DNA from 3 places in the Pseudomonas sp. GW821-FHT02H06 genome. Region 3 is predicted to be linked to each of the others. Evidence: predicted binding sites of a transcription regulator. Region 3 holds the regulator's gene; each other region holds the start of a gene.
The links. Region 3 encodes FliA, which starts transcription of late flagellar genes. Its sites were predicted from a motif close to CTAAAGTTTNNNNNNNNNNNGCCGNTAA; they were not measured.

Region 1 (4,213 bases), on a different contig from region 3:
GCGGTTCAGCTCGATCAGTCCTTGGGTTTGGCATCCGGCAGGGCCGCGCCTTTAGGCCACAGCATCCAGATCTGCCCTTGCTGCTTCATATTGCCAGCCAGCTCGCCGGCCGCGTCGCCGGTGCCCCAGAACATATCGGCGCGGACTTCGCCGGCGATGGCGCCGCCGGTGTCCTGCGCCGCAACCGGACGTACCAGCGGCGTGCCGTCGGGGCGGGTCGATGACAGCCACAACAGGCTGCCGAGGGGGATGACCTTGCGATCAATCGCCACGCTGTAACCGGCGGTCAGCGGCACGTTCAGCGAGCCGCGCGGGCCTTCGGTGCTGTCCGGGCGCTGAGTGAAGAATACGTAGCTCGGGTTGCTGCCCAGCAGTTCATTCACGCGTTCGGGGTGCGCAATCGCCCAGTCGCGGATGCGGCCCATGGACACTTCGTCCTTGGTCAATTGCCCTTGCTCCACCAGCCAGCGGCCGATCGGCTTGTACGGGTAGCCGTTCTGATCGGCATAGGCGATGCGCAGCTGACGGCCGTTCTCCAGCTGAACCCGACCCGATCCCTGGATTTGCAAAAACTGCAGGTCGATGGGGTTTTCCAGCCAGGCCAGCACGGGGGCATTGGCGCCTTTGTTGCCGATGGTGGCGGCGTCGTCGTAGGGACGCAGCACCCGGCCGTCAAGGCGCCCGCGCAGGCGTTTGCCCTTGAGCTCGGGATAGATGCTGTCGAGGTTGACGATGATCAGGTCATCGGGCACGCCATACACCGCCACCGGGTGTGCGTCGTTGCGCTGCTCGCTGCCTTTGTAGATGGGCTCGTAATAGCCAGTGATCAGCCCGTTGGCGCCGTGCTCGGAGGAACGCAGGCTGTAGACCTGCAGCTGGTTCTTGAGAAAGTCGCGCACCGCCGCAGGATTTTGTGGCACTTGGGCGGCGAGGGCGCACGTGCCGCCCCAGACCGGGTCCTTGGCCAGACGCTTGCACGCCGAGAACCAGCTGTTGTAGCCCGCCATCAGGTCGGTGTCGTTCACCGCCGGCAGTTTGTCCCACTCGACGCTGACGTAGGTCGTCGCTTCGGAGGGTTTGGTCTTCGGCGCACCGCCGTCACAGGCGGCGAGCAGGGCGATCAGGGGAGCGAGGCAAAATACGAAACGGCGCCAGTGCAGGCTTGTGGTCATCACGCGGGGTGTTTCCTGAGAATCATGCGAAGGCGGCTAGCTTGGTGAAAGCGGACGGCGGCGTCAAATGGATGAGGGGATCATTTGCATGAAAGCTCACATGTCTGCCGAACCGCTTTAAACGCGGATTTGCCGCCGACATTGCACTTTTTTGCCTTCAGCCGTTCTGACCTTGGCCGGGACGCGCTGATGAACGCGGTGTCCCGTTCGTTGAAACCTGGGATTGATGCTCGCCGTGTTCACTGTTTTATCCGTTTGCCGCCACCTGCGCCCGCTGTTTGCCCTGTGCATGCTCGGGCTCTGCGCGGCGGGTTGTACGCGCAAGGACGGCCGGGATGTCGCCACGCAGTTCAGCGAGACCCGCCCCCAGGAGTTCTTCCAGACCAGCGTGGACCGCATGGCCACACTGGCCATGGCCGACAACCTCGACAGCCTCTATCTGCTGATGAACAAACTCTACCTGCGCAATCCCGCCGAGTGGCGCAAGTCCGGCTTCGTTGACGCCGCAAGTGCGGAGCGCAACGTGCGACAGGCCATCGAGCAACAGAAGCCGTTGCCGCAGTTGGGCACCCGGCGTGACCTCGCCGCGCTGAGCTACGCCCTGAGCCCGGAGTTTCTTGGCGACCGCGTCGGTGCCTTCATCTATGCCATAGGCAGCATGTTGGTCACGGCCCACGGCGGGCGCCTGGAATTCTTCATGACCGACCAGATCAACCCGACCTTCGTCAGCAACGCCGCGCGCAATATCGAGAAGGCCACCTGGCTGCTGAGCCAGCGACAGAACGCCAATGGCGAGCTGCTGCTGTTCTCCAACGAAATTTCGGAGGAGGGCAGCAACCTCAGTTTCGCCACCGAGTTCGGCAAGATCGTGGCGCGCCTCGACCTGCTCACCCAGATGCTCGACGAGCGATATAGACGCATCGGTTTGAATTACGCCCAGAGCCTGCTGTTCCTGAACTTCCTCCCGGTGCAATGACGCCCCGCCGGGCCGGGGGAAAAACCTTTTTTTGCGCCCCTCATCCTTGGCGACTTTCGGTCGATAGCCCATCAGGAGTATGCAAAACAATTACAAAATATTTGGCATGGGGACGACGATGTTTAAAACAGTGCAGGCGCGCTATACGGTCATATTTGTGGCCTTGATTGTGGTGATCGCGGTGATCACTGAACAGGGCATCGTTCACTTGGTCACGCCCAAGGTCCGCGCGACCCAGGAGCAGGTAGTCCTGAGCCAGGTTGATCAGATCGGCACGCGTATCCTGTCGGACCTGGCCCGCGTAGAGGCCCAGTCCCGGGCGATCACCCAGGCGGTGCCGCTGCTGGACAGCGATGGCATCGACAAGGTGCTGCCAGGCCTGGTTGACCAATACGGCGACCAGAAAGTCTTCGGCGGCGGCGTCTGGCCGATGCCAGACAAGCGCACCGCGGGGCGCAACAAGCACAGCTCATTCTTCCACCGTGACGGCAGTGGCCAGCTGGTGGTGAGCACCTTCTGGAACTCCGACCCTGCGCCCAACTACTGGGAACAGCCATGGCACCGCGCCGGGCAGAACGCACCCAAGGGCAAATGCGCCTGGGCCGCTGCCTACCAGGACGAAGCCAGCCCGCAGCCGCGCACCAACTGCGCCATGGGCATCTACAAGGATGGCGCGCTGTACGGCGTTTCGACCATCGACGTCACCCTGGGCTTCTTCAACGGCCTGATCCAGGAAAAGGAAAAAGACATTCAGGGTCAGGTGATGATCGTCGAGCGCGACGGCAAGATCCTGACCAACCAGAGCCGCATCCCCGGCGAAATCATCCTCAAGAACATTTCCGGCTTCAGCGGCCAGTCGATGTTCGCCAAGGCCATTCAGGAGGGTCTGGGCAAGATCTCCGGCGACGCTGTGTATTCCCAGGAATACATCGACCCGCAACTGGGTGATCTGACCTTCTTCCTGCGTCCGGTCGCGGGCACGCCGTGGGTCATCGCCACATCGCTGCCGACCGCCATGCTCACCGCCAGCAGTACCGAAGTGCTGAAGACCCTGGGCTGGTTGCAGATCCCGCTGGTCATTCTGTTGCTGGTGGTGCTGGGCTTTGCCTTCCACCGTCTGCTGGCACGCGTGACCGTTCTGCGCACCAACATCGACGCGCTGTCTTCGGGTGAGGCTGACCTGACCCGCCGTATTCCGATCAAAGGCCAGGACGAACTGGACGCTGTCGGCCATTCGGTCAACCAGTTCATCGCCTTCCAGCAAGCCATGATTGTCGAGGTGCGCAACGGCACCGAGCAGATCTCGGCCGGGCTGGTGCAGTTGCAGGATCAGTCGCGCAACATCAACCAGATCCTCAACCGTCACGCTTCGGAAACCGATCAGGCGGTGACCGCGATCAACGAGATGAGCGCCACCGCCGACAGCGTCGCCGAGAGCGCGACGCAGACGGCGAGCTTTACCCAATCGGCCAATGACGCAGCGCAGCGTTCCCGTGACGTCGTCGACGAAGCCTCGGTCAGCGTGCGGGCCTTGGTGGCGGAAGTCGAAGACGCGACGAAATACGTGCAGGAAATGCAGGTCGATGCCAAGCGCATCACCGATGTGCTCGGGGTTATCGGCGGCATCGCCCAGCAAACCAACCTGCTGGCCCTCAACGCGGCTATTGAAGCGGCGCGGGCAGGTGAGCAGGGCCGTGGCTTTGCGGTGGTGGCCGATGAGGTGCGGGCGCTGGCCGGTCGTACCCAGCAGAGCACATCGGAGATCAACGAGATGCTCGCGCGGCTGGAGCAGGGCGTGAGCACCGCCGTGGGCGCCATGGAAAAAACCAAAGTCAGCTGCCAGTCCACCGCCGACCGCACGTCGCGGGTCAACGAAGGCCTGGATGGCATGGCCGGTTCTGTGCTGCGCATTCATGACCTGAGCGCGCACATCGCAACGGCGGCAGAGGAGCAGAGCGCGGTGACCGAGGAGATCAACCAGAACATGATCGCCATTCGGCACATGGTCGGTGAGCTGGTGGGCTGTGGTCAGCAGACCGACACCAGCGTTGACGCGCTGATGGCG
Region 2 (4,213 bases), on a different contig from region 3:
ACGCTACAACGATCTGCAATGACTCGTGTCGAGATAATCAATTCGACTGAAGGCGAATTGAACGTTTATAGGCATCAGGTAAGGGGCCGCTATCTGGCCGAGCGCTTTTTTTCGGTCGAAAGGGAGATGGATGAAGGCGGGGGCTGCCCGGTCAATACTGCGAGGCGCTCTTCGAAAGCTCGAGTGTAAGCCTCAGCCAATATATTGAACTGCTGCGGGGTGACAGCTTTCACCAACCCGAGCCCTACGCCGAGACCAAGAGCGCGGCCATGAGCATGGCTCAGACCGGCGACGGTTTCCGCGTTCCAAATACGCTCGAGGCCAGACTCCAGCCCCCATTGGAGATCGTGGCCCAGCCGCAACGCGCGTATAACGCGGAGCGGATCAGATGACGAATTAAGCAAGCGGTACGCCATGCAGCTCTTCTCTGCCGGTTGAGTTCGAAGGCGCTCATACCGTCTCAGGATTACTGCCAGTCAACGTCCCCTAAGTCAGCAGCTGACGAAAGTTCAAACCGTCCCAATCCCAAATTTGACAGATCCGCCAAAGAGTCAGGCGCGACCCGAGACTCAAACTCCGGCCCTGTCGCCAGCTGATCGCCGTTTCGCTCGATTTTAGGCCATACATCGAAGAACAAGCAATCTGGGGCTTGCTCTTGGAATCTTAAGGCAGCGAAACCTTAACGACGTCGGAGGCGATGATATTTGTCACCGCCAAGCCCACTGGAAATCGATCTAGCTGTGTCGCTCCGACTCACCTAACCCTAACTCCAAGAGCGCATGCATTCATCGATAAAGGGCTTACGGCAGGAAAATCACGGAGCTGTCGTGAGCTGATTAAAGTCGGAATTGCGCCACCAACGTGTTGAATGAAATTGCCAGCCGCGATAGCTCCTGACTCGAGGCGCTCGTTTGGTTGGCGCCTGCCGCCGTTTGAGTCGAAAGATCCTGGATGTTTACTAGATTTCGGTCAACCTCGCGCGCTACCTGGGCTTGCTCCTCTGCCGCGCTGGCTATCACCAGGTTTCGTTCATTGATCTGGCTGACGCCTTGGTTAATCCGTTCCAAAGCCAAACCGGCCTCAGTCGCGAGCTGCTGAGTACTTCGCACGAGATTTTGGCTTTTCCCCATGGCCTGCACTGCATCGTCGGCGCCGCTACGAACGCGGCTGATCATGGCTTCGATCTCGCCAGTCGAGGTCTGGGTGCGGTGGGCCAAGGCACGAACTTCATCGGCCACTACTGCAAAACCACGACCTTGCTCGCCCGCCCGCGCTGCCTCAATTGCCGCGTTGAGCGCGAGGAGGTTTGTCTGTTCAGCAATGCCACGAATGACGTCCAAAACCTTTGTAATTTCGTGGATTTGTCCGGCCAGCGCTTCTACCCGCTGCGTCGAGTCAGTAATTTCCTCAGTCACGGTATTGATGGCCGTCACAGCCTGCTGGACCTGTTTCTGACCTTTCGACGCGTCCTCAGCGGTTTGAGTGGAGATTTGAGATGTGCTGACAGCGTTACGTGCCACTTCTTCCACCGCGGCCGTCATTTCGTTAACTGCAGTTGCCGCTTGTTGAATTTCATCGTTTTGCCGAACCAGTCCACGAGTGCTGTCCTCTGTAACGGCAGTTAATTCTTCGGCTGCTGAAGCTAACTGGTTTGAGGCATCTGCAATTTGCTGCACGGTGCCCTTGAGGTTGCTTTGCATATCGGACAACGATCGCAGCAGTTGTCCGGTTTCATCAGTACCACGAACTTCGATGGGGTAGGTCAGATCGCCATTAGCAATGCGACCTGCACCTTCGACAGACAAGAATATCGGGCGTGTGATCATGCCTGTGACGATCAGGCCAAGCGCTCCAGCGCAAACCATAGCGATTAAGCAACCTATGACAAGCACCCAAGTCACCTGCTTGTTGGCATTATCACCATCCACCATGACCTCAAGAGCCTGCCGAGAGTTGGAATCGATTATGATATTGAGTTCTGCAATGACCTTGAGATATGCGGGTGTTACGCTGGTCGCACCAAGCATTCTAGCCTGTGCAATGTCGCCATTTTTGAGCGCAGCGTAACCTGCATCCACAGCTGCAATGTAAGCCGGCCAATCACGTTCAAATTGATCGCCTGCGGCCCGTTCGTCCGCCTCAAGGGGAGTAGCGCGATATAGCTTAAACGCAGCTTGGGCCTCAGACTGATTGTCGTGATATGACTGGATGACGACGTTTACATCATCAGCACTGGCGGCAGAAGCCGTCAGCACAATGGCCTGGAAGAAATCGCGGTGGGTGGCAACAGTGTTTGTCTTTATTGCGTTGGTTTTCTGGATTGAGACAAGGTTATTTGTGACAGTATCCTGCAGCTGGCCATACAGCTTGGCGATACCGGACTGACCTAGCCCGGCGACAATCAGGGTGATCATCGCGCATAAGCCAAAGGACAGTAGCAGCTTCGATTTTAGCTTAAGCTTTCTCAGCCAGGACATATAAATCACTCATTAGGAGATACAAAATGGTTGGTGAATCCAGGTTCTGCAAAAAGCATAGCGGCCTAGATGCGGAAAACTTGAAGCATGTCAGCGGTGCGCAATTTCCGCCGATTCAGTATTAGTCAAAGCCGCACCACTATGTTTCCACCTCGTGGGCAGCGTGAGCAGTTCGTGGTACTCGGCCATCGTGCGGTGATAGATGAGTGGGGACGCGCCGCAGACAGACGTGGTGATGCCTGAACCTGGCTTTCCCCCGCCCCTTGTCTATTCTTAAAACGGGCTTCAGCAGTACGAGGCCTAGCCCGCCAGGCCCGCCTACCTTCTCTGGCGGGCTCCTGCTGCCGGGATCTGTACCGCGCATTCGACTCGCCGAGTCGAGCACACCCCCTACACCTTCCTGATTCCGAACTGGCCAGCCTTCACACGAACACCCTGCAGATTGACGCCGGTAGCCAGATACAACCCCATCCGGGCGGTCACCAGTGTCTCCGATTTGTCGACTGTAGCTCGCTGGGTCTCAAGAGCTCCCGAGAACACGGCTGGCAAGGTGAAAGGCTCCTGGTACTTGTCCATTGAGCGGTAATAGATCGTCGTTGAGGCGCCGTTCACCGGCTTCGTGAAGATCAGCTCGGCCTCCCAGCCAAGTATCGCGCGCGATGTCCCGGCGATTTCAACTGCCGATACCATCTCGACCAGGTCACCAGCCAGCAAACTGTCGAGCGTGACGTTGGCGTTTGGCTGCAGGTAAATATAGCCGCCTGCGGCTGTCATGCTGCCGTTCAGTTCAATGCATTGCACCTCCCCGTATTGACCTTGCTCTTTGTACCAGCGAGTGGTGACGCCAGCCAGGCCAGAGCCGGCCGCCTTGTAGTTGTCCGCCAGCACCGAACCGGCCACCGCATTGACGCCGGCTGGCAGCGTACCGCCCACGCCGATCATCAGAGGGTTGGCGTTGAGACAGCCGAATGGGCGAATTGCCGAGTACAGATCGGCGGCATCTGTAGGCAATGGCACGCCGAAGAATTCGAAGTTGGCGTTGATGATCGGCACGCAACGGGCCTGGAAGAAGTCAGCGCCTATCATGTTCAGGTGAAGATCATCGACAGTCATGTCCTGTGTGAACCCATCCCAGACGTTGACCACCGGCACGAACTGGCTGACATAATTCAGCACCCAGTCCTTGTAGGCAATCGCGTCCGTCAGCGCTTGGCCGGTCAGCGCCTTGGTGCCGAATCGAGGCGTGCCGGTCCCGACGATCAGGTATTTGCCAGGCGTATTCTGGAAGGCGGTGATAACCTTCATCACGTTCGCTTTGCTGTCCGCCAGCGTCATGCCCGGCGTGGTGCTGTCGTTGGTGCGCGATAGCAGCATCCACAGATCTGCAGTGGCCGAAGTCAGACAAGCCGGAAGCCGCGCCATAAACTGCCCAGTGTGGTCGCCAACCTTTCCTTGATTGTCCAGGTAGCTCGGGAACAGTCCGGTCTTCGCCGCAATCGCTCCAGCGTAACCGTAGGCTTCAGTGCCAAACGCCTTGGGGTCAACGGTGTGGCAGTTCGCGCTGAAGCTGTCGCCCAACAGTCCGAGACCGCGACGGATGCGGCGGCGAGCCACCGCATTGCTGATCAGAAGGCTCATGAGTAAATCTCGAATACCGCACCGGCCGATGGCGTAAAGCGTGTTTGCGAATAACCAAGATCAAGACGCCAGGCGCCGTCCTGCGCGAACACATCAGA
Region 3 (4,213 bases):
CAACAGCTCGAGAATCTCGCCGGCCTCTACCAGAAAATCCTGAAGGATTTCTTCATCGGCGCCGAAGCTCATTGGGGGGTGCTCCTAAAATTAACCGTCAAACCGATCCGGAGGCTGCACTGACGGCCTGCGCGCATTGCTTTCGTCGAAGCATTGGCGCGCGGGTCCAGCAGCCACTTTCACAGAAAACCTGAAGTCCGAGACAGAATGACCGAATCAGAATCCGAGGCTGGATAGCAGATCGTCAACATCATCCTGTCCGGATACAACGTCTTCACGTTTATCGGCATGAATCTGCGGACCTTCACCCTTGGAGTGAAGTTTTTCTTGTTCTTTTTGCTGACGGAACATTTCCTGGTCGTGCTCGATGCCCGCGAAGCGGTCCACCTGGCTCGCCATGAGCACCAGCTTGAGCAGATTGCGCTCGACTTCCGTGACCAGCGTGGTCACGCGCTTGATCACCTGACCGGTGAGGTCCTGGTAATCCTGAGCCAGCAGGATGTCGTTCAGGTGCGCAGAGACCTCGGTGGTCTCCTTCTCGCTGCGGGTCAGGAACACATCGACGCGGCGGGCCAGATCACGAAACTCTTCGGCGCTGATCTCGCGGCGCATGAAGCGTCCCCAATCGGCGCTCAACGACTTGGCGTCTTCAGTGAGCCCGTGCATCAACGGCGTGCTCAGCTCTACCAGATCCATGGTCCGGTTCGCCGCGTTTTCAGTCAGCCTGACGACGTACGACAGCCGCTCGGTGGCGTCGGTGATCTGGGAGACCTCCTCGGCCTGCGGCATGTTCGGGTCGATCTGGAAGTTGACGATCGCGCTGTGCAGCTCGCGCGTCAGTTTGCCGACTTCCTGATACAGGCCGCGGTCGCGGGTCTGGTTAAGCTCATGGATCAGTTGCACAGCGTCGCCGAACTTGCCCTTTTCAAGGCTCGCGACCAGCTCTTGTGCGTGTTTCTTCAGGGTTGACTCAAAGTCACCCATTGTCGAATCTTTGGAATCCATAGCGCCCTCGCAGCGGACATCAGCTATTGACGCGCTCGAATATCTTTTCGATTTTTTCTTTGAGCACTTGCGCGGTGAACGGCTTCACCACGTAGCCGTTCACACCGGCCTGAGCGGCTTCGATGATCTGCTCGCGCTTGGCTTCGGCAGTGACCATCAGCACCGGCAGGCTGCGCAGACGCTCGTCGGCACGCACCTGACGCAACAGGTCGATGCCGGACATGCCCGGCATGTTCCAGTCAGTGACGAGGAAGTCAAAAGCGCCGCTTTGCAGCATCGGCAATGCGGTGAGTCCGTCATCTGCTTCGGCCGTGTTGGTGAACCCAAGGTCACGCAACAGGTTTTTTATGATCCGCCGCATCGTTGAGAAGTCATCAACGATGAGGATTTTCATGTTCTTGTCCAATTCGACCTCCAAGCAGTCTTTAACGCGTTCAGCACCTGAACGCGCGTTCAATCAATACCGGCTGCGCCGAACATCAAGAGGGGGTTGAATCGACCGGAACAAGCGCAGCGAAACCGGATCATCTACGACCCGGTTCGACCGACTCCTGCCGTGTCTCATTTGCTTCCCGCTCACGTCTTGCACAGCCGGTCTTACACGCAACACGCAGGCCTCGCGGCCTGCGCCTGATTCACGAACGTGCGCGCCACTCGCCAAGACGACCGCGCAACCGCGCCGCGCATTGACTGTGCAACTGGCTGACCCGCGACTCGCTGACCCCCAGGACCTCACCGATTTCCTTGAGGTTCAGCTCTTCGTCGTAGTACAGCGACAACACCAGGCGTTCACGTTCGGGCAAGTTGGCAATGGCCTCGGCCAGCGCAGCCTGGAAGCGCTCGTCTTCCAGATCCCGCGACGGTTCGAGGGACTGGCTCGCGCCGTCCTCGTGCAGCCCTTCGTGTTCGCCGTCCTGCAACAGGTCGTCGAAACTGAACAGGCGGCTGCCCAGGGTATCGTTCAAAATCCCGTAGTAATCGTCGAGACTCATTTCAAGTTCGGCAGCAACCTCGTGATCTTTAGCGTCACGGCCGGTTTTTGCTTCGATTGCACGAATCGCGTCACTGACCATGCGCGTGTTGCGGTGGACCGAGCGCGGCGCCCAATCCCCCTTGCGCACTTCGTCGAGCATCGCACCACGGATACGAATACCCGCGTACGTCTCGAAGCTGGCCCCTTTGGTGGAGTCGTATTTGGTCGAGACTTCGAGCAAGCCAATCATGCCCGCCTGGATCAAATCCTCGACCTGCACGCTTGCCGGCAGACGCGCCAGCAAGTGGTAGGCGATTCGTTTGACCAGCGGGGCATAACGCTCGATCAGCTCATACTGGGAGTCTTTGGACGATTTGCTGTACATGCGATAGCCACTTGCTGTCATGAGACGGGCCCTGCGCTGGTTTGATGCACGAGGCGTTCTACGAAAAATTCCAGGTGGCCGCGCGGGTTCGCCGGGAGCGGCCAGGTGTCGACTTTCTGCGCGATGGCCTTGAACGCCAGGGCACATTTGGAACGCGGAAACGCTTCGTACACGGCGCGCTGTTTCTGCACGGCCTTGCGTACGCATTCGTCGTACGGCACGGCGCCCACATACTGCAGGGCCACGTCGAGAAAACGGTCGGTGACTTTGGTCAGCTTGGCGAAGAGGTTACGCCCTTCCTGCGGGCTCTGGGCCATGTTGGCCAGGACGCGGAAGCGGTTCATGCCGTAATCGCGGTTGAGCAGTTTGATCAGGGCATAGGCGTCGGTGATCGATGTGGGCTCGTCGCACACCACCAGCAGCACTTCCTGGGCCGCGCGGACGAAGCTCACCACCGACTCGCCGATGCCGGCGGCGGTATCGATGACCAGCACATCGAGGTTGTCGCCAATGTCACTGAACGCCTGAATCAGCCCGGCATGCTGCGCCGGGGTCAGGTGGACCATGCTCTGGGTGCCTGATGCCGCCGGCACGATGCGTACACCGCCCGGGCCTTGCAGCAAGACATCGCGCAGCTCGCACCGCCCTTCGATGACATCAGCCAGGGTGCGTTTGGGGGTCAGACCCAACAATACGTCGACGTTGGCCAGACCCAGATCGGCGTCCAGCAGCATGACGCGACGTCCCAGCTCGGCCAGTGCCAGTGAAAGATTCACTGAAACGTTGGTCTTGCCTACGCCACCTTTGCCACCGGTCACCGCGATAACCTGTACGGGATGCATGCTGCCCATGTTAATTGTTTACCTTGTCTTGCTTAGACCTAAGCCACATGTCGGGCTGCACGTTCAGTGTCTGAACAATGCCTGGCAGACCATCGATGCAGGAAAATTCCACTGTCATTTTCTTCACCTAGCCCGCGCGCTTGCCGGTGCTGTGATAAAGATCCGCAAACATATCCGCCATCGCTTCCTCGCTTGGCTCCTCCTGCATCTGCACGCTGACAGCCCGGCTCACCAATTGGTGCCGACGCGGCAAATGCAGATCATCCGGTATCCGTGGGCCATCGGTGAGATAGGCCACAGGCAGTTCGTGTGTCACGGCCAGGCTGAGCACTTCGCCCAGGCTGGCCGTTTCGTCGAGCTTGGTCAGGATGCACCCGGCCAGGCCGCAACGTTTGTAACTGTGATAAGCCGCTGACAGCACCTGCTTCTGGCTGGTTGTCGCCAGCACCAGGTAGTTGCGCGCCTTGATGCCACGCCCGGCGAGGGTTTCCAGTTGCAGACGCAGGGCCGGATCGCTGGCTTGCAGGCCGGCGGTGTCGATCAACACCACGCGCTTGCGCAACAGCGGCTCCAGCGCCTGTGCCAGGGACTGGCCCGGGTCGACGTGGGTGACCGGTACATTGAGGATCCGGCCCAGGGTTTTCAGTTGCTCCTGAGCGCCAATGCGGAAACTGTCCATGCTCACCAGCGCGATATTTTGCGCGCCGTATTTCAACACATATCGGGCCGCCAGTTTAGCCAGCGTGGTGGTTTTGCCCATGCCGGCAGGGCCGACCATGGCAATCACACCGCCCTCTTCCAGTGGCTCGACGTCCGGCGTGGCAATCATGCGGGCCAGATGGGCCAGCAGCATGCGCCAGGTGTGAGCCTGATCGTTGGAGTCCGGGACCATCGCCAGCAAGTCGCGGGAGAGCGGGCCGGAAAGGCCGACCCGTTGCAGACGGCGCCACAGATTGGCCTGTTGCGGACGGCCGTCTCGCAGCTGGTTCCAGGCCAGCGAGCCCAGCT

Region 1: AC07VF_RS04430 (methyl-accepting chemotaxis protein) is a predicted target of FliA. The motif match lies at 2,188-2,215, and genes of this name have one in related genera.
Region 2: AC07VF_RS04350 (methyl-accepting chemotaxis protein) is a predicted target of FliA. The motif match lies at 2,535-2,562, and genes of this name have one in related genera.

The regions. Positions count from the first base shown of each region.
Region 1 covers NZ_JBWKVD010000002.1:262,380-266,592, forward strand. The annotation lists gene mltA (murein transglycosylase A) at 15-1,172, opposite strand; gene AC07VF_RS04425 (hypothetical protein) at 1,462-2,148, shown strand; gene AC07VF_RS04430 (methyl-accepting chemotaxis protein) at 2,267-4,213, shown strand, end outside.
Region 2 covers NZ_JBWKVD010000002.1:247,791-252,003, reverse strand. The annotation lists gene AC07VF_RS04350 (methyl-accepting chemotaxis protein) at 837-2,477, opposite strand; gene AC07VF_RS04345 (SGNH/GDSL hydrolase family protein) at 2,868-4,115, opposite strand; gene AC07VF_RS04340 (hypothetical protein) at 4,112-4,213, opposite strand, start outside.
Region 3 covers NZ_JBWKVD010000017.1:127,911-132,123, forward strand. The annotation lists gene AC07VF_RS22565 (chemotaxis protein CheA) at 1-72, opposite strand, end outside; gene AC07VF_RS22570 (protein phosphatase CheZ) at 217-1,005, opposite strand; gene AC07VF_RS22575 (chemotaxis response regulator CheY) at 1,025-1,399, opposite strand; gene fliA (RNA polymerase sigma factor FliA) at 1,641-2,384, opposite strand; gene fleN (flagellar synthesis regulator FleN) at 2,381-3,214, opposite strand; gene flhF (flagellar biosynthesis GTPase FlhF) at 3,333-4,213, opposite strand, start outside.